4 regions of the Sporosarcina sp. FA15 genome follow, and region 1 is predicted to be linked to each of the others. Evidence: riboswitches for the same ligand, from Rfam matches in the RefSeq annotation. Region 1 holds a riboswitch; each other region holds the start of a gene.
What was found. A riboswitch is a leader RNA that binds a small molecule or an ion and turns the genes downstream of it on or off. The one in region 1 is predicted to bind thiamine pyrophosphate.
Positions count from the first base shown of each region.

Region 1 (5,772 bases):
TTGGAAGTACCCAGACCTCTCCAGTACTTTTAACGAGCCGCTATTACGGGGTGAGACATATGCCTCGATCCGATGTAAAGCGACTTTATCGAATGAGAAATTAGTAACAAGACGAACCGCTTCCGTACCAATTCCCCTACCCGTTTCACGCTCATCGATTGAATAGCCGACAAAACCACTGGAAAAAGGAAGTCTTTTAATACTGTAAAGCGAGATATGACCAATTAGCCTACTTGTTGCCTTTTCGAAGATACCGAAGTTATATTCCCTTCGGTCCCGCATTTGATAAATTGACTCCCTTATTTTCTCTCTTTGGACAGCCACGGTAAAATAACTACTTTCGTGCCGCGGTTCGAAAATAGACCAGTATTCTTTATTAGCGCTAAGTAATTCCGTGAAGCTAAATGCGTCTTCCTCTGTCAATATTCGTAAATAACAAGTTTGCCCTTCAAGCAAAATCAATTCATATTCACCCTTTTACCGAAGTAAGTTCCAAGAACTCCTCAACATCTTTTATGCATAACGCTACGCCTTTTGCCCAAAACTCTTGTTTCGTAATATCCTCACCAAGATGCTTCATCGCAAGGTCTTCAACACTCATAACCGCAGTGTCCCGTAAAAGCGCCATATATTTCTGTTCAAATCCTTCTCCATCTTCTAAAGCTTTTGCATAGATGCTAAGGGAGAACAAATAGCCGAATGTGTACGGGAAATTATAGAATTGCACGCCCGTAATGTAGAAATGGAGTTTCGACGCCCAGAAGTGTGGATGTACCGTATTAAGAGCGTCTCCGTAAGCTTCTTTCTGCGCTTCTGCCATTAACTCGTTCAATCTTTCAGCCGACACGATGCCATTTCTTCGTTCTTCATAAAATCTCGTCTCAAAAAGGAATCTCGCATGGATATTCATAAAGAATGCAACACTACGTTGAATTTTATCTTCCAGTAATGCAATCTTTTCATCCTTCGTTTCCGCGGCTTTTACAGCAGCATCTGCGACAATCATCTCTGCAAATGTCGATGCCGTTTCAGCTACGCCCATCGCATATTGGCGGTTCATCCAATGCACTGGACGCAGTGCATATGAATGGAACGCGTGACCCAATTCATGGGCAAGTGTTGCAACGTTCGACATTGTTCCGCTGTAAGTCATGAAGATACGGGATTGTTCGGATGCTGGCATACCCGTACAAAAACCACCTGGACGTTTATTCGGGCGATCTTCCGCTTCGATCCAGCTATCTTCAAATGCCTGGCGAGAAAAGGCTTCCAATTCAGGACCAAACTCTCCAAAGTGTTTTAGGATGAATTCTGCACCTTCTTGATACGACATCTTCTTTGTTGATGCTGTAACTGGCGCATCAATGTCATACCAGTTCATTTTGTCAGTACCTAGCATTCTCGCTTTGACTTGCAAGTATTCTACAAACGGGGCTTTATTTACACCAATTGCTCCCCACATTGCATCAAGTGTCTCTTCGCTCATTCTATTTCGGAGGAGTGGCTCTTTCAATACTGAATCCCAACCACGTTTTTTGTATACTTCAAGCCTAAAACCCGCAATATGATTTAATGCAGATGCGAAGAAGTCCTCTTTTCCTTCCCAAGCTTCTTCCAACGCTTCAAATGAGCGCTTTCGCACATCTGCATTCTCATGCGAACTTAGGTTATTTGCCTGCCCAACGGAAAGTTCTTTCTCTTCTCCGTCCAATTCGATTTTGATTTTAATGTCACCAACGAGCATGTCGTATAACTGTCCCCACCCATGATAGCCGTCTACGCTTAGCGACGTGATCAAACTCTCTTCTTCTTCAGACAGTTTCAGGTTGACCTCTTCACGCCATTCATTCAGTACAAATGCAAATTCCTTCAGTTCATCCGATTCCATTAATCCATTCCATGTATCCTCATCTGCTTTTGCCAGCGTTTGTCGGATTTTAAGCCCGATTGTAGAAAAACGTGCCCCAAGGGATCCGGTTTCGCCTTGCAGTTGCAATGCTTTTTTATCTGTTGTATCCGCCGCAAGGAAACACCCAATAACGGCACCTGCCTGTGACAGGTCAAGTGCAACCTCTTTTAATGATTCAATAAGGTTTACAACTTCTTTTGACGCACCAGCTGACTGAGGAACTTCAAATGCAGAAGCCGTTTCTTCTAATGAACCTAACTTTTCTTTTACGCTATCCAAATGTGTCCGTAGTTCTGTCGATCCACTTCCACCTTTAAAGAAAACGTCAAGATCCCATACTTCAGAATACGTTTTTTGCGTCACTATTATTCCCCCTTAATTCATTCAAAATTTTCTAAAAACACAACTTGATTATAACATGAATTTTCGGTATGCGAAATAATGCAATTGTGACGGAAGGTTCATACTTTCCTTCGCAGGTTCCACCATTCCTCTGTATACTATTCAGTAGGAGGATTTAAATATGTTTAGAATTATAATTATGACCTTTTCGCTCATTGCGGTCGTTCTAGTCAATGCAGCTGCGAATATAATGCCTATCAATGGAAAAACAACCGGGCAAATCTCTAATAGTTTACCGGTACTATTTACACCTGCAGGATATACCTTTTCAATTTGGGCAGTTATTTATCTGCTTCTCGCTATCTGGTTATACGGCTTTATGCGCAACACAGTAAACATTAATCATGCATTATTCAATCGGAGGGTAGTTTTGTTTGTGCTCAGCTGCCTATTAAATATCACTTGGATTTTGCTTTGGCATTTTGGTTTCTTCGGATGGACAATTATTATCAACCTGCTTCTTCTTTTAACACTGTTAACCATTTATTTTACTTATTCTATAAAAAATAGTCATATTCATGGTAGAGTTCCGATTGCTGTCTATCTAGGATGGGTTTTTGTCGCGACCATTGCAAATATCAGTTATGTCCTTACTTTGCATGAATGGTCTGGTTGGGGACTAAGTGACCCGCTATGGACCGTCATCTACTTGACTATCGCAACCGCTATTGCACTTCATTTTTTATACCATTACGCGGATATAGCATTTAGTGCTGTCTTCATATGGGCATTTATAGGTATCACTGTAAAAAACGGTGCTGATGAACTATTCGTCTCTGCCGCAGCCCTATTTCTTGCAGCTACAATCGCAGGATTCATGTTCTTCAGACGAAAGTCATTCACACCTAAATAAAAGTGCAAGACGCTGTTTAGCCCCGACAAGCGCTGAAAGACTTGAAGACAAAGGCGGTCTTTGCCTTTTCGGCAAGACTGAAATTAAAGGAAGGCAGTCTAAAATCGCGACATCCTGTCGCAACAAGGAGGGATGTAGCTCAATCCCTCCCCACTGCATGACCCACTTCGTGTGGGCCCAGGGGCTGGCGTCTGGAGTCTAGACATCGATCCATGTAGAACAACTTATACTTTCTTACCTTAAAAAAAATCGCCGTCCTCCCACATTGGGCAGAACGGCGATTTTCTATTTTCTCTCTAAAAGACGCGGTGCTGTAGTGAATAATATTGACGCAACAATTGCTGATAATATTATTGAAGGTATCATGTAACTTGCATTGTATACGAGTGAATAGAGCCATACGGGCTGTCCCTCAGGTGCATAAGATGCAAAAAATACAATTCCACCAATGAAGTGAATCAAGTATCGAAGTAGGCCACCGATAACTGTCCCCAGAACGATTGCTGTAACCATTGAGCCTTTGTTGCCTTTTACTTTACTACTTAACAGCCATGCAAGTGTAACACCTGCCACTCCAACCAACGTGTACGCCACGAAGTAATCAAGGGCAGCCTGTATTATATTAAAGACATAGCCTCCCATCATCAGTTGCAATAACCCGCTGACGAAGCCAGTCAGCATACCGCCTGCAATCCCCCATCTAAATGCCATGACAACAATCGGCAACATTGACAGCGTAACCGAGCCACCCTGTGGCATTTTAAAACCAATCTGATCAAGTACAAATGAAATTGCACCTAAAATAGCTATTTCAAGTAAAAGTTGAAGTCTTTTCCGATCCAAATTAATTCATCCCTTTCCTAGCTCAGCGAAAGATGTGGGCATAAAAAAAGACATCCCGAAATAGATGGGACATCGAATATGTCAATTTCCATCCACATTCCTACGCAAGAATAATCTTACAGGTTCTAAGGGTCAGGACGTGCTGTCCAATCTCAGCCAAATAGGCTCCCCCTGTGGTTCCAGTAATTTAGTTGTCTAGTTCATTGTATAAGATGGGGATCCTATAAGCAAGATGATTAACAGGGATGATAATTATCCTATATATGTTGAAATTAAGAATTCCATTAAATTCGCTGCGGCGCTAGGAGATGCCGCCAATCTCAGGCTCCAGTTAACCCTTGTATGGCCTCTTCGCCAAGTTTAATCTAGGGATTCATTTACTCAATATATATATAGTTAAACTAAAATGGAGGGATTCGTGTGTCAAACAATAAACTGTTAGCCGCCCTATGCTACTTTAGTGTCTTCTTCACCCCTTTACTTATACCCGTCATTATTTATTTCGTTTCGGATGACCGTGAAGTAAAACACCATGCCAAGCGCTCTCTCGTTTCACATCTTGTTCCTGTCGTACTTCTTATTGCAGGATTTATCATTTTTTCTTTTTCAATGTTTTCCTTTACCTACGACCTGAATGTAATGCCTAGTGGTAACTTTGGATTTTGGCAATTAACACCTGTCTTATTCATGCTAGTTTATGGAGTTTTGCTCATAGCAATTCTAATTTGGAATGTGTTTCAAGGTGTTAAAGTATTGAAGTGAATGTTTATAAAACCACCTATTCGGGAAAAAAGTAACAAATGCTGTGTTTAGGAGTGATTCGTAATGAATATTGGAAAATTATTAAAAACCGCTATTAAATTGGCGCCTATTGTCTATCCGATTGTTCGCAAAGTAATGAAAGAAAAAAAAGCAACAAGCACGACAATCCCAAAGAAATAATTCGACAGTCTGCAAACGTTTTTTAAGTTTGTAGGCTTTTTTGTTCAGCTCCATATGATATAGTATGGTATGGAAAAGAATGAACGGAAGAAAGGATTTGAACATAATGATTGCAAAAACTGAACAGGAAATTGAAGCGTTAAAGAAAATCGGCAAAATTGTTGCTGAAATCAGGGAAGCGATGAAAGAAGCAACTGTCCCTGGTAAAACGACGAAAGAAATTGATGACATCGGCGGTCGCCTATTCGAAGAAAAAGGTGCAATTTCAGGTCCTATCGCAGAATATGATTTCCCTGGATTTACATGCATCAGCGTCAACAGTGAAGTTGCCCATGGCATGCCTGGTTCCCGCGTCATAGAAGATGGAGATCTCGTTAATATTGACGTCTCAGGTTCCTACAATGGTTATTTTGCTGACACTGGCATTTCATTTGTTGTCGGTACACCCGATAATAAGAAACAACAATTATGTGATGTGGCTAAGAGTGCATTTGAACGTGCAATGACGAAAGTTAAAGCAGGTTCAAGCTTAAACCAAATCGGTAAAGCAGTTGAACGCGAGGCAAAAGAAAATGGCTTAAAAGTCATCAAAAACTTGACTGGCCACGGCATCGGTAAAGCGTTGCACGAAGAACCTTCGCATGTACTCAATTATTATGACGCTTGGGATAAGACGCTTCTGAAAGAAGGAATGGTTCTTGCAGTTGAACCGTTTATCTCTGAAAAAGCAGAGCATATTATTGAATCAGGGGATGGCTGGACGTTCATTACACCAGACAAATCTCTTGTGGCTCAAATCGAACATACAATTATCGTCACAAAA
Region 1 covers NZ_CP188818.1:4,273,559-4,279,330, reverse strand. Annotated here, with positions in the region: gene ACP8HG_RS20330 (GNAT family N-acetyltransferase) at 1-462, opposite strand, end outside; gene ACP8HG_RS20325 (M3 family oligoendopeptidase) at 470-2,272, opposite strand; gene ACP8HG_RS20320 (tryptophan-rich sensory protein) at 2,433-3,164, shown strand; gene thiT (energy-coupled thiamine transporter ThiT) at 3,450-4,007, opposite strand; TPP riboswitch at 4,088-4,189, opposite strand; gene ACP8HG_RS20310 (DUF4870 domain-containing protein) at 4,428-4,769, shown strand; gene ACP8HG_RS20305 (hypothetical protein) at 4,833-4,949, shown strand; gene map (type I methionyl aminopeptidase) at 5,056-5,772, shown strand, end outside.

Region 2 (5,772 bases), 480 kb from region 1:
TGAATACAAATCCTGTAGTCATACGAAGAATAATTGGTAAACTAAGAAATGCAGGACTTATTCAAGTTCGGCAAGGTCTTGGGGGAGCTACGCTTCAAAAACCTTTAAAAGATATTACTTTACTCGATGTGTACAGAGCAGTCGAAGTCGTGGAAGAAGGCGAACTTTTTCAATTTCATGAAAAACCAAATCCAAATTGCCCGGTTGGCGCCAACATTGAGGCAGTTCTTGAGCTGATTTTACTTCGAGCTCAAGAAGCGATGGAATCTGTGTTACATGAAATTACGATGGAAGAATTAGTATCGGTATTAACACAAAAAATCGGATAGTTCATTCGATTTTTTAGCCGCCGCTGTAACTGTAACCATTACAGTTACAGTTGGATTAATTATAGCCAATGGCTTCAAATCACTAGGCGCGCATTATTTTATGTGCATAAAAAAACTAATTTACTGGAGGATTTAAACATGAAAATTGGAATTATCGGAGCTACAGGAAAAGCAGGAAGCCTTATTGTAAAAGAAGCGAATGACCGTGGACACGAAGTAACAGCTATCGTTAGAAATGCAGCAAAACTAACTGAAGAAAATGTTGTCGCCCTCGAAATAGATATATTTGATCTACAAGCTGAAGACCTTCGTCAATTTGATGTTGTTGTAAATGCATTCGGTGCTCCTGCAGGACAGGAACATCTTCATCTAGATGCCGGAAGAGAGTTAATAGAGGCGTTTGAAGGCGCTCCAGAAACAAGATTAATTGTTGTAGGTGGCGCGGGAAGCTTGTTTGTAGATGAAGCAAAAACAATCCGTCTAATTGACACACCGGAATTCCCTGAAGAATACTTTGCAACTGCTTCCAATCAAGGAAAGAACTTAGAAGACCTGCAAAAGACGAGTGGAGTTAAATGGACATTCATTAGCCCAGCAGCATTCTTTAATCCTGAAGGAAAAAAAACGGGTTCGTATCAAAAAGGAAAAGACAATTTAATCGTGAACTCAAAAGGTGACAGCTATGTAAGCTATGCTGACTATGCAATTGCAGTTCTTGATGAAATCGAAAATCCTCAACATATAAATGAACGTTTCACCCTTGTTTCTGAAGCGGAATAACTTAGTTTTAGGAGATGAGAACAATGCAAACAGAAACTAGGAAACCCGGAATTGAAATTGGAATATATACATTTGGGGATCTTGGTCCAGATCCCCTAACTGGAAAAACAATAAGTATTCAACAGCGCCTTCATGAAGTATTGGCTATTGGAAAGCTGACTGAAGAAGCCGGACTTGATATTTTTGGTGTCGGTGAGCATCACCGCTTAGACTATGCCGTATCAGCTCCGCCAGTTGTTCTGGCGGCAGTGGCACAAAACACGAAGCGTATTAAATTGACGAGTGCAACGACTGTTTTGAACACAGTCGACCCTGTTCGCCTATTCGAGGATTTTGCTACACTCGATTTAATTTCGAATGGTCGCGCTGAGATTATTACAGGTCGTGGTGCATTCGTTGAATCTTTTCCGTTATTCGGTCATGACTTAAACAATTATGACGAACTGTTCGATGAAAACATACGACTGCTTCAAGAATTGAATACCAATGAAATCGTCAATTGGAATGGGTCATTCCGTTCGCCTTTAACTAATTCTATGATTGCCCCGCGCCCTGTTCAAAATAAACTGCCGATTTGGGTTGGTGTAGGTGGAACACCTGATAGTGCAATACGAGCTGGAAAACTTGGAACTGGTTTAGCATTAGCTATCCTTGGTGGGGATCCAATTCGTTTCAAACCACTTGTTGATTTGTATCGCCAAGCTGGCATAAGTGCCGGACATCGTTTAGAGGATTTAAAAGTGGCTGTAACAGGACATACGTATATAACAAAGACATCCCAACAAGCGAAAGACGAATTTTATCCTTACTATGCAAATTATTGGGGATATGTGAACAAACAACATGGAATGATTACGAGAATATCCCGCTCTGATTTCAATTATATGGCCAGTCCCGAAACCGGATTATTTGTCGGCAGCCCTCAGCAAATAATTGAGAAGATTCTCCACCAACACGAACTATTTGGACATCAACGATTCATTGCACAAATGGATATCGGCGGCTTGCCGTTTTCTAAAGTCGCAGCGAGTATTGAAATGTTAGCAACACAAGTAGCTCCGATCGTTCGGCGTGAAACGGCTCGTTAAGGTATCTCATAATAATCTATCTGGAAACATAGAAATCAATTGATACCGTATAAGTAATAGCTTCACTTATTTATATGTTGAAACACATGACTGCTTACTTTTGTGATAAAACACTAGAAGCCTTATGTACATGTGCTTTTGAATCGCTTTGGACTGAACGACTACTGCACCATTATCGGAATTTCTTGCAGCGTAGGATGCGACTTTGTCGCATCCTACGCTGCTTTTTCGTTAATTGTATGGGGGCCCTTCGTCCGCCGCTCTTCAAAGGTACAGCTACACTAAGTTCTGATGCTTTTGGGAACGAGTGAATAACTACATTCCTATCCATAAAGGGGCAGCCAAAGATGCAATTTTGGCTGCCTAATCCCACTCTATAGTATTTCCTTTTTGTATTTTAGAAAGGGTCACTTTCTATATGGCATCACATTGTTACTTGTATGATTTTTGCCAAAGTAAGTAAGGAAAGCTTGTTAAATGCAGCAGAGTGCCCGAAATTTCATCTTCGGGCACTTGCAACTTTTATAGAAAGGTAGTTATTCTTCCATCTTCCAAAGTAGTTGCATTTTCCACTTAAACATTGTAGGTATGTGGTGGACAGTTAGTTGTAACAGGATTACCGAAAAGAGTGTAGCTGGCATTTCCAGCCACATTTAACCCGCGGTAAAGGTGTTGTAATCATTTCGTCCAAAGCTAGCCGCAAATGTACAAGTCAAACGTAGACTTTTAAGCTTTTCTTAAGGTTTAGGCTGTCCCTTGTAAGGCGCCTTCGCTTAGTTTATATAGGCATCCATTTGTTCAACATGTAACAGTTTAATAGTAGTAGATGAATGGGGAGATTACTTGCACTCCTATTTTTTCGTATTACACCACTCATTTATAAATAACATAAGCGTCTTGGTAAATACCACTAATTCTTCAATGTTTATCTTTTCATCGACTGAATGTGCCTCTTCCAACTTTCCAGGACCATAGATAACAGTTGGAATTCCTGCTGCTCCTAGCCAGCCCGCATCTGTTACTGATCTCGACATACCTATTATTGCAGGACTTTTTTCGGTTTGTTCATGACAATGCGCAAGAAGTTGAACAGCTGCATGGTCCGCATTCATTTCAAGCGCCGGAAATATTTCTCCACGTTCTTCAATCATTGATTTTCCACCCCAGCGAAAGTGAATGGGATTTTCTCTTAACCACGTGTCTGCTTTTGCTACATGGTTCAAATGCTCTTCGATTTCTTTTGTTACAGATTGATAGGTTTCATTCGGATAGAAATGAACGGTGATCCAGAGCCGACATTCATCCGCCACAAAAGCTGCATGCCTTCCTCCTTCTATAACTGCTGGATTAATAGTAGTGGTGCCAGGCGCAAAACCCGGATATTTTTTTGTCACAGCCCAGTGACGTTCTAAATCTTGTAATCCAGCAATAACCTTCATCATCTTTTCTATCGCACTAGCCCCATTAACCGAACCGCCTGCATGAAGCATACTCATCCTCATTGCATCATGGAAAACTTCCTTACTTTTAATCGTTATCCAGCCGGTAATCACACCACCCTGACCATGGATTTGACGATCACTGCCATCGACTACAAGTGCAAAGTCTGCTGTATAGCCTTTTTCCATACATGAAAGTGTTCCAGCCTCTCCCGCTTCCTCCCCAATGACAGTCTGAATTTGCAAATCACCTTTCAGTTCCACACCTAGTTCGTTTAATAATTTAACGGCTAGTAAAGTCGCCGCTACTGCACCTTTCATATCGGATGTTCCTCGCCCATATGCGTTGCCATCTTTAGTCGTTAGTTCAAAGACAGGCACAGTCCACTCTGTTTCATCCCCCACTTCCGCAACGTCTATATGTCCATTAATGATTAGGCTGTTATACAGGTTTCCATCCGTTCCCTTTTTAACGCCTACAACGTTCGGGTCGCCAGGAAATACATCCCAACTAACCGTTTCAAATTTTTCTTGTGCTAAAAAATCTTGAATATACCGCTGTACGCCTGTTGTATTTCTTGCCGGTGGACTAACTGTCGGGAAACGAACGAGGTCCGCTAGCAATTGCACTAACTCCTCTAGACGTTCATCAACTAGGTTACTAATTCTATTTTCCATTTTACTCATCCATCCCTTATCTATATTTTTGGTAGGTGAATCTATATACGTTGTAATAAAGAATTCCATTGAATTCACTACGGCGCTAGCCCTTGTAATGCGCCTTCGCGCAGTTCACTATCTTTATTTCATTTGTTCAACATATATACACTGGAACAGAAAACAGCCGCTTTCCATAATCGGAAGGCGGCTGTTTTCTACGTATATAAAGACATTGAGTGTAGAGTTTCAGCTGCTTCCCTACGCTAGTATGAACTAGATCAGGTTCGAAGGGTTTACATCTATGATGTGTCTCAGCCTAAACGGCTCCCCTAGCAGTATCTATTTAGTTTTTTCTTCTTCACAATGCATCTGTTCTTTCTTCCCCTTTAGGAAGATAGTTCGATAAGTCGATATCACGTAACCCGTTCTTTATTTTAGTTGTGTAACCTAAATTTTCATTCGATAAAAACGAAGCTTTTGAAGCAATCATTTCTTCTAATAAAGGCAAATACGTCGGATCAATATCTTTCCAAAGTTTGTACGAATTTATTAAATCCTCTAAAGTCAGATGCTTGTAATCATCGCCTTTATAGTCACGTAATGCGGAAATACGATACCAAATATCGCCATTATCACGAATCCAATCATCTTTATCCGCTACAATCGCTGTTTGTATAGCCTGCGCTGTATCTAAATACTTCTGATCACCGAACTCATTATAAGCCATGAGTAAAACGTTCATACCGCCCAACACATGATTCATAGAGGCATGTGTCGTTACTTGCTGTGCAATCGGGAAGTAATCCGCGATGTAGTAAGACTCGTCATTCACAGGAATGACGTTTCCTTTACTTTTTTGTGAGACTAGTAAGTCAGCATAATTACGCAATGGCTCTTTCGCATTCTCAATTCCAAAATCAGCACCACTATTATAGTAGAAAAGCGCGATTTGCTCATTAAAACGTGTATCAATGAATGGAGCTGTAATGTCATATAAATCTTTCAAATAGGTGCTTGTAACTTCTGTTTCCCAATAATCTTTGTCACCTTTGAAATTCTTCAAGTTAACAAATGAGTTGTAAATTAAGTTCTCAAAATAACGATCCTCTTGCTCATTATATAAAACCAGCGCACGATCTTCTTTTAATAGAAGTAAGTTCCGCCCATATCCTTGCCCTGTGTCAGGCATTGGCTCTGTGGTTATCGCCATTTTATTGTATGGGCCACCCGCCGTGTACCAATTATTACGTTTTTTATAATACTTAGCTGACTCAAGCATCCAGCTCTCCATATTCTCTTCATTCGCAAATAATTGGTCATCCGCATTCATATACCACTGATCTACAATGTCATTGCCTTTTGAATTTAACGTATGCACAGATAATAATGTTGTTCCAACCTGAGCATAAGACAGTGCCTCTTTTTCACCGAGCAATTGACGCATGTAACTGTAGCCATCATTCTCATACTCTAATG
Region 2 covers NZ_CP188818.1:127,797-133,568, reverse strand. Annotated here, with positions in the region: gene ACP8HG_RS00725 (Rrf2 family transcriptional regulator) at 1-329, shown strand, start outside; gene ACP8HG_RS00720 (NAD(P)-dependent oxidoreductase) at 468-1,109, shown strand; gene ACP8HG_RS00715 (LLM class flavin-dependent oxidoreductase) at 1,133-2,197, shown strand; gene ACP8HG_RS00710 (acetylornithine deacetylase) at 3,049-4,323, opposite strand; TPP riboswitch at 4,535-4,637, opposite strand; gene ACP8HG_RS00705 (S-layer homology domain-containing protein) at 4,655-5,772, opposite strand, start outside.
Region 2: it holds a riboswitch for thiamine pyrophosphate, as region 1 does, so the genes downstream of both, ACP8HG_RS00710 (acetylornithine deacetylase) here and thiT (energy-coupled thiamine transporter ThiT) in region 1, are expected to answer to the same signal.

Region 3 (5,772 bases), 310 kb from region 1:
GCATAAACAGACTGCTCAACGCCTGTTTTCATTTGCATAAAATTCGCCTCTTTTATTAATCTAATGTAGATATTCATTATCCTCTTTATCGAATTTTATCTTACAGTACTCGTAAAGTACATTTATTTGATTGTAATAAAAACCGCTGCCAACTCCAGTTTCGTGGAATTAACAGCGGTTTGTCATTTATGCAAGTATCAATTTTTCAAGATCCATTGGTGCAATATATGTACCGTCTTTATAGACGCGCATATTACCACCGGAAATTTCGTCAATCAGCATGATCTTACCTGATTCAGCGTCGCGTCCAAACTCGAGTTTAATATCATACAAGTCAAGACCTTTTGCTGCAAGTTCAGCTCTAACTACGCCTGAAATCTCTTTCGTTAATGCTTCGAGCGTAACGTATTCATCAGTTGTCAATAGACCAAGTTGTGCTAGTCCATCCTTGTTTATCGGCGGGTCGTTACGGTCATCGTCTTTGAGCGTGACTTCTACGAAGGCATCCAAAGGTTGTCCTTCTTCACAGTACGCACCGTATCTACGCAAGAAGCTTCCAACAGCGCGGTATCTGCAAATCACTTCAAGGCCTTTGCCGAATACCTTCGCTGATCGTACTGTCATCGTTACTTCATCAATATTAGCATCTACATAATGAGTAGGAATATCTTTATCCGCCATTTTTTCAAAGAAATATTTCGTCATCCGAAGTCCGGATTGCCCCGCGCCTTCAATCGATAAGCCAACTGTGTTCGCACCAGGATCGAAAACCCCGTCTTCTCCGGTTACATCATCTTTAAATTTCAGTAGTACATTGTTGCCGTCCAATTTGTATACATCTTTCGTCTTCCCTTTATATATGAGTTCCATGCGTCTGTTCCCTTCTATAGTAGGATGAACGTTCACCTTTAGTATAATTGAGAATCGTCATAAGAAAAAGAGTTTTTCTTAAATATCGGATAATGTTCTTTCCATCACGCCAAAACTGTACGATAGTAGACAAATTCTCATAATTGAAAGACAGTATATATGTTGAACAAATGAATACGGCGTATGCGCTTTACAAGGGCTTTTGGGAGGCTACTGAAAAAAAACTTGTACTTGAAATGAATTAGGATTCCCCCTAATACCGCTTCGGCGCTTTGTGGATGCCTCCCGCGAAGACGCGCCTGCGCTAGATAGTCTATGTGAGAAAGAGCTTTTCATTATCTGCGATGAAAACTGCAACCCGGAGTGTGTCTTTCTTGAATAGAATTAGTAGCAAAAAATAAGCACATTATAATCTCGGCGTATACATCTCAAAATCACATTTCTCTCGATAATGAACATCCTAGCGCAGGCGCGGCAAAGGCATCCCCAAAGCGCCAAGCGTTCTACAATCCCCCCCGAATTAATACTCTCTCCTTATTGAGCGCCACAGTAAATTTAGTGGGATTCCTTAATTCAACTTAAATAGGTAAAAACTTTCTCCCTTACACAACCTAATAGCCCATTTTTAATAATTCCCACTCGTCTACTTGCATATAATTGTTGTATACTTATTGTAGTAAATCTATGCTTAATCGAAAGTGAGTGGAAATTCATGGGCCGTAAATGGAACAATATCAAAGAGAAAAAAGCTTCAAGAGATGCGGACACGAGTCGCATTTATGCTAAATTCGGACGTGAAATTTATGTAGTAGCGAAGCAAGGCGAGCCTGATCCTGAATTGAATCAAGCGCTAAAATTTGTCGTAGAACGCGCAAAAACATATAGTGTACCAAAAGCGATTATTGACCGGGCAATTGAAAAAGCAAAAGGTGGTTCAGAAGAAAACTTTGACGAGCTTCGCTATGAAGGATTCGGACCAAATGGCTCGATGGTTATTGTCGATACACTGACAAATAACGTCAATCGTACTGCATCAGAAGTACGCGCCGCATTCGGTAAAAATGGCGGTAATATGGGTGTCAGCGGATCTGTTTCCTATATGTTTGATGCGACTGCAGTTATCGGAATTGAAGGTATGTCCGCCGACGACGTTCTCGAACTTCTAATGGATGCGGACGTCGAAGTGCGTGATATTCTAGATGAAGAGGAGTCGGTCATCATCTATGCTGAGCCAGACCAGTTCCATGCTGTTCAGGCAGCTTTAAAAAGTGCCGGTATTACAGAGTTTAACGTCGCTGAAATAACAATGCTTGCACAAAACGACTTGACTCTGTCACCAGAAGCTCAAGCACAATTCGAGAAAATGATTGACGTACTGGATGATTTGGAAGATGTTCAACAAGTGCATCATAACGTCCACTTAGACGACTAAGCGCAACTGTTCATCCTTTCATTCATTCCATTGACGTGCTATGCTACTAATAGATTGACAACTTCATAACATATTCGACCATTAGGGGAATCCTTTTAAAGGACTGAGAAACGAGTTCCACTCCGCTACCCTTATCACCTGAACAGGTTTGTACCTGCGTAGGGAAGTGGCGTGTCTTCCTATCAGTGCATTCTAATGCCATCGACAGACCACTTTCCATACCTGGAAAGTGGTCTTTTTTTATCAAGAAAAGCAGAAGGCGCCGCTCAGCTCCGACAGGCATAAGACGGTTTACGAAGAGGGCGTCCTTCAGCCCTCGCAGTAAAACGACTTATGACCCGAGGGGTTGGCGCCTGAAACTAGACCCTATTCCCAGGTGAAAACATATACTATTTCTTTTCGATAAGGAGGAGTTCGATGAAGATAATTGCCGTAACAGATGACAAAATGGAACGTAGCCAATTGCTTGATACATTGCTAGCAATCGAACCTTTTATCGACGCAGCCATCTTACGTGAGAAATCGAAAATGGATTCAGAAATAATAGCGTTGATTCGACAATTAATCGAATCTGGCTTTGATTCAACTAAACTAATTGTCCATGGGCGAACGAATGTCGCTTCAATTACCGGGATTAACAAAGTTCAACTTCCCGGATACGGCGAACCGCTAACGCTACTCAAAAAAAAATTCCCGGCTATCTCCTTCGGCAGATCTGTCCACTCTTATGGTGAAGCTGAAACTGCTTATAAAGAAGGTGCTGACTGGATTCTTTATGGTCATTTATTCGAGACAAGTTCAAAAGTTGGCCTCTTCCCCCGTGGAACCGATGAGCTTTTTCAAATCGTTGAATCGCTAGCAATTCCCATCTATGCAATTGGTGGAATTCAGCCCCATCACCTTCCGCAATTAAATCAAGGCGGAGTTGCAGGAATTGCAGTGATGTCGTCCATTTTTGGCAGTGACAATCCTGAAGTTGCCACAACAGCCTATAAGGATGCCAACCATGTCACAACCAGTTGATGTTGTCGTTATTGGGGGAGGGATTATTGGTTGCAGTACAGCTTATTATTTAGCAAAAGAGGGTTTGTCAGTTCACCTTGTTGAACGCGATAAAATCGCTCAAGGCACTACTCGGGCGGCTGGCGGCATGCTTGGTGCACACTCTGAATATTTGAATGACACCTTTTATTCATTCGCGCAAGAAAGTCAGGTACTGTATTCAGAATTCCAACGTGATGCAGGGGCGGACTTCGGTTATACAGCTGGCGGTATTGTTCAGTTTGCTTGTTCCGAAGAAGAACGAATTGCCCTCTCCCGTTGGAAAAACGCAGTTCATCTTTCAGCTGAACAAGTTCGCGAACGAATTCCGCATGTTGCTCCACCTGCTTTTGGTGCGTATCTTTTTGAAGAAGACGTCCATGTTCATCCTGAAAAGGCTTGTCTGGCATTTTGCGCAGCGGCTAAAAATTTGGGTGCTACTATTTCAGAACAGGCCACAGTCGATGAAATCACACTGTTACATGGTGGCTATCAGATACGCATTGCGTCGTCCATTATCAACGCAAAACATCTAGTCATCGCAAGCGGTGCAGCGAGCACCAAGCTTGTGTCAGGGCTGCAAATGACCGCAGTGAAAGGCCAATGTATGCAACTCAATGCGGTAGGCATGCAATTACCTTATACACTTTTCCATAAAGGCTGTTACGTAATTCCACGCTCGGGTGGAACGCTCGTCATCGGGGCCACGATGGAATACGGACATACAGACTTGCAGATAACTGATGCCGGTAATTTGGCATTAAGTGCTATTGCGGAACGTTTTATACCTGGTCTTTCCCGCCTTCCTGTTATGAACAGATGGGCAGGTCTACGTCCAAAAACCGTTGACGACTTACCGTATATCGGTCGGATTCCAGGGAATGAAAATATGTATATTGCAGCTGGTCATTTCAGAAATGGGATTTTATTGGCGCCCGCAACCGCCTGCTTGATTCGTGATTTGATCATCGGAAATGAAGTGAATACAGAACGGATTAAGGCATTTGATCCGAAAAGGGGGATTTTTCATGAAGCGAACAATCGAACTGAACGGCAATCGGTATGACATGCCCGCAGAAGTTGAAAATGTGCAGGAACTGCTTGGGCATCTGGAACTTGCGGAACGCATCGTCATCGTGGAAATGAACCGAGATATTCTTGCGAAAGACGCATATGACAAACCGATCAACGACCGCGACCAAATAGAAATCATTCACTTTGTAGGAGGAGGATAATTATGCTAACAATCGGCAATAAAACATTCAATTCAAGACTATTACTAGGTACAGGAAAATACCCGTCATTTGATGTGCAAAAAGAGGCAGTGCGTGTATCGGAGTCAGAAATTCTTACGTTCGCAGTAAGACGTATGAATATCTTCGAGCCATCACAACCAAATTTCTTGGAACAACTCGATTTTTCGAAATATACACTATTACCAAATACAGCGGGCGCAAAAACAGCGGAAGAAGCGGTACGCATCGCGAAACTGGCGAAAGCATCAGGACTTTGTGACATGATTAAAGTTGAAATCATCGGTTGTGACCGATCATTACTCCCGGATCCAGTAGAAACACTTCGGGCAACTGAAATGCTGTTAGATGAAGGATTCATCGTCCTGCCTTATACGTCAGATGATGTTGTGCTCGCACGTAGGTTATGCGAAATGGGCGTTCATGCAATCATGCCAGGCGCATCCCCTATCGGATCAGGGCGCGGTATTTTGAATCCACTTAACTTGTCGTTCATCATTGAACAATCCAATGTACCCGTTATTATCGATGCAGGAATTGGCTCGCCGAAAGATGCAGCTTATGCAATGGAGCTTGGCGCTGACGCAGTTTTATTGAACACAGCGGTATCAGAAGCTGGAGATCCGATTAAAATGGCCCTTGCCATGAAGCTCGCGATTGAAGCGGGACGACTCGGCTATGAAGCAGGCCGGATGCCGATGCGCGATTATGCGGTTGCAAGTAGCCCACTGGAAGGACTTGTAACGAATTGATTGAAAAATATTCACGTCAGGCATTATTCGCTCCAATTGGCGATGTCGGCCAAAAAAGGATTCGTAAAACTAGTATTTTCATATTAGGTGCCGGCGCGCTTGGCTCATCCGGTGCTGAAATGCTCGTCCGTGCAGGCGTTGGACGTGTAACGATTGTGGACCGGGATATTATCGAGTCGACCAATCTGCATCGCCAGCAATTGTATACGGAACAAGACGTCATTGAGCAATTGCCAAAAGCAGTTGCGGCGGAGAAACGATTGACGGCGATTAATAGCGATGTAGCTATAACAGGTATTGTAGTCGATGTAACGCCACAAAACGTCCTCGATCTAATGACCGACCATGATTTAGTTTTGGATGCAACAGACAATATTGAAACACGGCTGCTAGCGAACGATGCAGCGCTGAAACTCGGCATCCC
Region 3 covers NZ_CP188818.1:3,967,345-3,973,116, reverse strand. Annotated here, with positions in the region: gene ACP8HG_RS18865 (RrF2 family transcriptional regulator) at 1-38, opposite strand, end outside; gene ACP8HG_RS18860 (phosphoribosylaminoimidazolesuccinocarboxamide synthase) at 187-870, opposite strand; gene ACP8HG_RS18855 (YebC/PmpR family DNA-binding transcriptional regulator) at 1,583-2,302, shown strand; TPP riboswitch at 2,376-2,484, shown strand; gene ACP8HG_RS18850 (thiamine phosphate synthase) at 2,720-3,325, shown strand; gene thiO (glycine oxidase ThiO) at 3,309-4,409, shown strand; gene thiS (sulfur carrier protein ThiS) at 4,372-4,578, shown strand; gene ACP8HG_RS18835 (thiazole synthase) at 4,575-5,348, shown strand; gene ACP8HG_RS18830 (ThiF family adenylyltransferase) at 5,345-5,772, shown strand, end outside.
Region 3: it holds a riboswitch for thiamine pyrophosphate, as region 1 does, so the genes downstream of both, ACP8HG_RS18850 (thiamine phosphate synthase) here and thiT (energy-coupled thiamine transporter ThiT) in region 1, are expected to answer to the same signal.

Region 4 (5,772 bases), 480 kb from region 1:
AGCATCATAGACAATCGATGGCCCAACATCCCTTGTAAACGTCAACGGAGAACGTTCAAGGTCATATGCCAGTTCGATGTCCACTCGGGTCCGATAACTGGCTCCATTTGAATCGAATCCCCTGTCATCCCCTTTAAAATAACGATTTCGCGATAAAAGATTCGGATTCAACACCCAGTCATCCTGCAAAAACGTCATGTAGCGGAACCCCCACCTATCTACATTCGGGAGACGAACTCTGTCTTGAACAGGCGTCAGCAACTCCCTCGGCTTGGCAATGGATTTTGTCACCGAAAACTGTTCAATCACCGCTTCTGCCTTCGACGAAACCGGATTCAACAGCCCAAAAACAGTGGAGACAATCGACTGAAAGACGTTGAATCGTTCTTCCGACTTCGCAAGTGAACGCTTAGATTTAATCGTATACGTATAGATTTCATCCAACGAAAAATCCCTGTCGATGTAAGAATTACCGACCGCCGTTGTCATATGCGTCCCATTTCGGTAGACATCATATTCAGCGACATCTTTAATTTCCTCCCAAGACAATGCAATTTGCGTCTTTGCGACAATCGTTGTCATGACAAGTGACTGAAGCGGACTTTCTTTGTTTTTCTGTTCAGCAAATGCTGACGTTTGCAATGCAATAACGTCAATTACAATACCATCTTCAACACGTTCGATTACGTAATTATATAGTTTCGCATGCTTGAAATCACCGTCACTAAATTCAGAGACCGTTCCTTCATACAAATGATGCCCGTCTCTATAAACTTTGTAAGTTCCGCCGACATCATTCCATGTGAAATAGATTAGATCTGCCTTATGCAAAACGGTTTGTATTTCAAACAGTTTCTTTTTCATCCGCACACCACACCCCTTACTTGGAAGTGTGGTATATTTCGCGAGCAGTTAAACATTACATTTCAATACCTGTTAATGAAAGAAGGACCGCACCTTTTAAACGACTTGCTGCTTCTCCAGGATCTTCTTCTCCAGAAATTGCAGAAATAACCGCTACCCCTGACGCACCCGCTTTAATGATAGCACCGGCTCTGCGTTCTGAAATTCCGCCAATCGCAACAATTGGTAAGCCAGGTAACAACGATGCCACTTCCCTAATTGTCTCGATACCAATAACCGGTTGCGTATCCATTTTCGTCTGTGTCTCATAAACTGGACCTAGACCGATATAATCAGCCCCAGCATCAGCTGCCGCAATCGCTTCTGTTACATTATGCGTAGAAACACCTATTAGCATGTCTGGACCAACCTTGTCACGCACTGCTGAAATATATCCGTCTTCCTGCCCGATATGAATACCGTCTGCACCAATTTCAATCGCAAGACCTATATCATCATTGACAATGAAAGGTACACTATATTGTTCACATAATTGCTGACACGCTTGTGCAAAAGCCTTCAATTCTTCACCCGTTAATGCACCAGGCCCTTTTTCACGTAATTGAAAGCTCGTTATACCACCCTTTAACGCCTCTTCTAAGACATGTAACGGGTCGCGTCCCGCCAAATTCACTGTACCCATGATGAAATATAAGTTAACTGTTTGCTTATCCATAAACTACAACCCCTTCCATTGTCTTGTTACCGCGGCGTCCATATGCCCAGTGATTCGTCGGACCATGGCCGCCACCAATTTTAAGTCCATCTTCAATTGCTGCGTGGATAAAACATTTTGCAGAAACAACTGCATTCGCTGCCGTTTCCCCATTTGCCAAAAACGCTGTCAGTGCCGCCGAATACGTACACCCTGTTCCATGCGTATCTTTCGTATCAATCCATGGTGCGCGAACCGAGAACCGTTCCCCGTCAGCCCCCATGAACAGATCTTCCGCATAAGGCGCTTCTTTCCGGTGGCCCCCTTTAATAAGAACCGCCCCCGCGCCCAACGCTATTATATGTTTCGCCGCTCGTTCTATGTCTGCATTCGTCTTTATTTCCATTCCTGCAAGCACTTCTGCTTCTGGAATATTAGGTGTAACAATAGCTGCAAGAGGTACAAGTACAGTCTTCAACGCTTCAACCGCCTGTCTTTCTAGCAATGAAGCACCCCCTTTCGCAATCATTACCGGATCAATGACAAGTGGAATTCCGCTCCAATGAAACGCCTCTCCCACTGCATAGATAATTTCTGTCGAAAAGAGCATCCCTGTCTTAATCGCTTTAACATCAAAATCTTCAATAACTGCCTGTATTTGCGCTTTAATAATAGCGGTGTCAACCGGCTGTATCGCCGTCACTCCAAATGTATTTTGCGCTGTCACCGCTGTCAGTGCCGACGTACCGAAAACACCCAATTCTTGGAACGTCTTCAAGTCTGCCTGAATACCCGCACCACCACCACTATCCGACCCCGCAATTGTCAATGCCACACGTACCATTCGATTCGCCACCCTTTTATTTATACTAAAAAGCCGCTTCCCGGTGGCGTAAGAAAGCGGCTAGCCATTTAACTATTCGTAAAAGGCGTACCCACTTTCCTACGCCGGTATAATCCGGATCAGGTTCCAAGGGTCCGCGCATTCATGCACGTCTCAGCCTAAAAAAGGCTCCCCTAGTGGTTGTTAAACTATTCAGCTTTGTAGCAAGTGTAACATATCTAGTGTGAGATTGTGGGAATGTTTGGTCCATTTTCAATAGAAGCATAGAGTAATGGAAATAAAAAACTCCATCAAATAGGTTCAATATATATAATAAACTCGTTTCACGTGGTAACAGTTTATTCCATTCTATCGTCGATAAGAGTATAGTTAATGACATAAACAGAAAGAAGGCGCAGTTTATGCATAAAGCAGACAGCAGACCGAATAATCCCGACAAATCCATGTGGATCAGTCTTTTCGGGGCACTCGTTATTATTGCAGTGGTCATTATTACTAATCTTACAATGGGTTAACATTCACTAAAACCTAGATAGGCCGACATCACAGCGGCCTGTTTTTTTATTCAGAACCCCAAATTCTTTCCACTTCTGAGTCCCCATCCTTAATCCGTATAACATACACGTCTGGATTCGTCAGTGCCTGCCACTGCCCAAAATCGAATCGCTCATCATAACACCTTAATAATAGCGCCATTAAATTCCCGTGTGTCACAAGCACTGTCCGCGAACCGTCACCCAGCTCATCCACAACATCACAGACCCTCGACATCGCTTCACTCGAAGATTCCCCACCTTCATATTTTAGATGAAGGTCAAAAAACGTATCTTCCAGCTTTATCAACCAATCCTCGAAATCCATTGAACTTAGCACGCGCTCCATAAGCCGACTATCCACCTCTACATGCAACTTCTTCCGCTCAGCTATAGGCCAGCCCGTCTGACGTGCACGAGAAAACGGACTCGTAATAATCCGTTCCACTTCGATATCTTCGAAAAACGCTACAAGCTGATCCGCCTGCAAAATCCCTTCAGCAGTCAATTCCGCGTGTGGTGCCTGTCCTTCTGCGGAGCAATGACGCACGATGTAAATAACTTTTTCCATACCCGCTTCACCCCATTCTTCTTACTAAATAGACATACAACCCATTCGCAAACTAGCTGTAGTCATCCCTATTACTCTTTTTCCCTTGTATGCTCCAAAGAAAACATCTCAATGTCTTAGATTCCTTAGAAATCACGACAAAAAGTGCCTGTACAATAAACCATCATGAAAATTTAAACATTCATGGTGGTTTCTTATGCAGGCACTCACTATTATTTATTCATCTGAGCAAGGAAGTCAGCTAGAGGGTCTTCCTCTTCTACAACAGAGGTTTCTTCTGGCTCCTTTAACTGTTCCCAATCAAAATTATCCAGATCATCCTCTATGTTAATCAATTGATGTTCTGTTTCCACCTCAACGGCAGCGCTCGTTTCTTCCTGCAAATATAATGCTGCATTTACATCTATTGCATTGCTGTTCAATGATGCAAAGAGAGATGCTGTGCGGATTGGATCGGACATCAACTGATAGACGATACTCCCTAGTAGCGCCTCGGAATGTTCGTGCTTTAACCAATCACGTTGCGCTTTAGTTAACCCTTTTGGGAGCGGAATTGTTATGGCCTCTCTATGCTTTAAAAGTGAGTCATTCACCCCATCTATCACGAACTCCGCAATTTTACTGGAAAAGTTTCTTCTTTCGACTTCTTTTAACTTTTGCAGTTGCTTTAGTGTGTGGTCAGATGTATCTGATGGGAGACGAAATGTAATGGGCTGTCCCCTTTTTAATCCCGCGTCATTCATGCATAGTCACCTTACTTTGTTTTAACTAACTTTTCTTCTTCTTTAATTTTGACTTGTTGATTTTTTTTCGCAAAGTCTGAAATTAACTTGTAATAAGCGTTGGCCATCATCCAAACACTTTCTTTTTCATCTTCAAAGAAATCGATATTATAACCATCTAAGCTATTATTTAACGTTTTAAGATAGTCTTTAAGGACAATAGAGCCTCCGCCAATGAAATAGCAAATCTCAGATTGCGAGTTTCTTGCCCATACATTCCGTAAATGGCGGTATTGCTTTTTCGCTAGCTCCAAGAGAATCCGGTCTACAATGTCATGAACACTTGTCCGGCTTCCTTTTACCATAATATGATTACGGTTATTTTTCTTCGTTATAATGTCCACAACATCTAGACGACTGTCCAACTCTACGCCATGTCTAACATAAATTTCTTCCCGAATAGCATCCAGAGACTCTGAAACACCCAAGTTAAAGCCTTGTGCCTTATCATCATCAACTTTACGATTCCTAATAACCGCAACATCCGTTGATAACCCACCGATGTCTTGTATCAAGATTTGTTTATCGATTAATTCTTTATTAATGATGTTTAAATTATTATCCATTACAAGGTTGATAAACGCAGCAAAGCCTTCCGGATAAACCTTTACTTCATCAAATTTAATATTTACTTTTATACCTTGATATTTAGGTGTAACCAAAAACTCTACTTGGTGAACAGAGCTAAGCAATTGGGAACGATAACCAACGTCTTTCCCTTCCTTTACTTCTCTCAGTGGAAGTCCTGTACCTAGTGTATACGTAGCTTCAATTACATTATTATTACGTTTAAAAATACCTTTATTCTCATCACGAGCTGCATCTATTGCAAGTGCCGCGAACAACATCACCAAAGTTTGATCTTCCTCAGATTTGTTGCTACCTGGATCTAGTTCAGTTGAATTACCACTTTTCGTAGCAAGATTCCCAACACGGTAAATAGCGTTGTTATCTTTTAATGTTGGAGAGTGCAAACGAATATGAATGCCATCAGTAGGCTCTTGGTTGTCTAGTTCTTCAATGCCGATAATCGGACGATCTGCAATATCTTGTGCAATTACATTGGGTATATTGAGTTCTGCTTCCAATTTACCGAAAATGGCTTTTAATGAATCGTTTCCTACGTCAATTGCTGCAATACGTGTTTCTGTCATAAAAATCATCCTCCCCAATTATTCTATCTTTCTATTGAAATGGTACTGGAATTTTGTTGGCAGGTCAATCCAATTCAACTATTTAACACACAAATGTAATAATGTGTACCCAGCTGTAAACTTGTACACATTAGCGTATACACGCGCCACCACTGGTTGCGTACGTGTTTGTACACTTGTACACATTAATGTTTACAAATGTATACATTAACGTATACAAGTACACTGTAATGTATACATCCACAAAAATAGTTAAGATGGACGTTTACTCAAGTTCGATATAAGCCCTCCTTCCCCTTCCCTTCCTAACTTCAAGCTGAAGCAGAGCTT
Region 4 covers NZ_CP188818.1:3,793,015-3,798,786, reverse strand. Annotated here, with positions in the region: gene ACP8HG_RS17895 (DUF3238 domain-containing protein) at 1-864, opposite strand, end outside; gene thiE (thiamine phosphate synthase) at 920-1,579, opposite strand; gene thiD (bifunctional hydroxymethylpyrimidine kinase/phosphomethylpyrimidine kinase) at 1,572-2,402, opposite strand; TPP riboswitch at 2,482-2,587, opposite strand; gene ACP8HG_RS17880 (histidine phosphatase family protein) at 2,964-3,506, opposite strand; gene ACP8HG_RS17875 (hypothetical protein) at 3,719-4,249, opposite strand; gene ACP8HG_RS17870 (ParM/StbA family protein) at 4,261-5,442, opposite strand.
Region 4: it holds a riboswitch for thiamine pyrophosphate, as region 1 does, so the genes downstream of both, thiD (bifunctional hydroxymethylpyrimidine kinase/phosphomethylpyrimidine kinase) here and thiT (energy-coupled thiamine transporter ThiT) in region 1, are expected to answer to the same signal.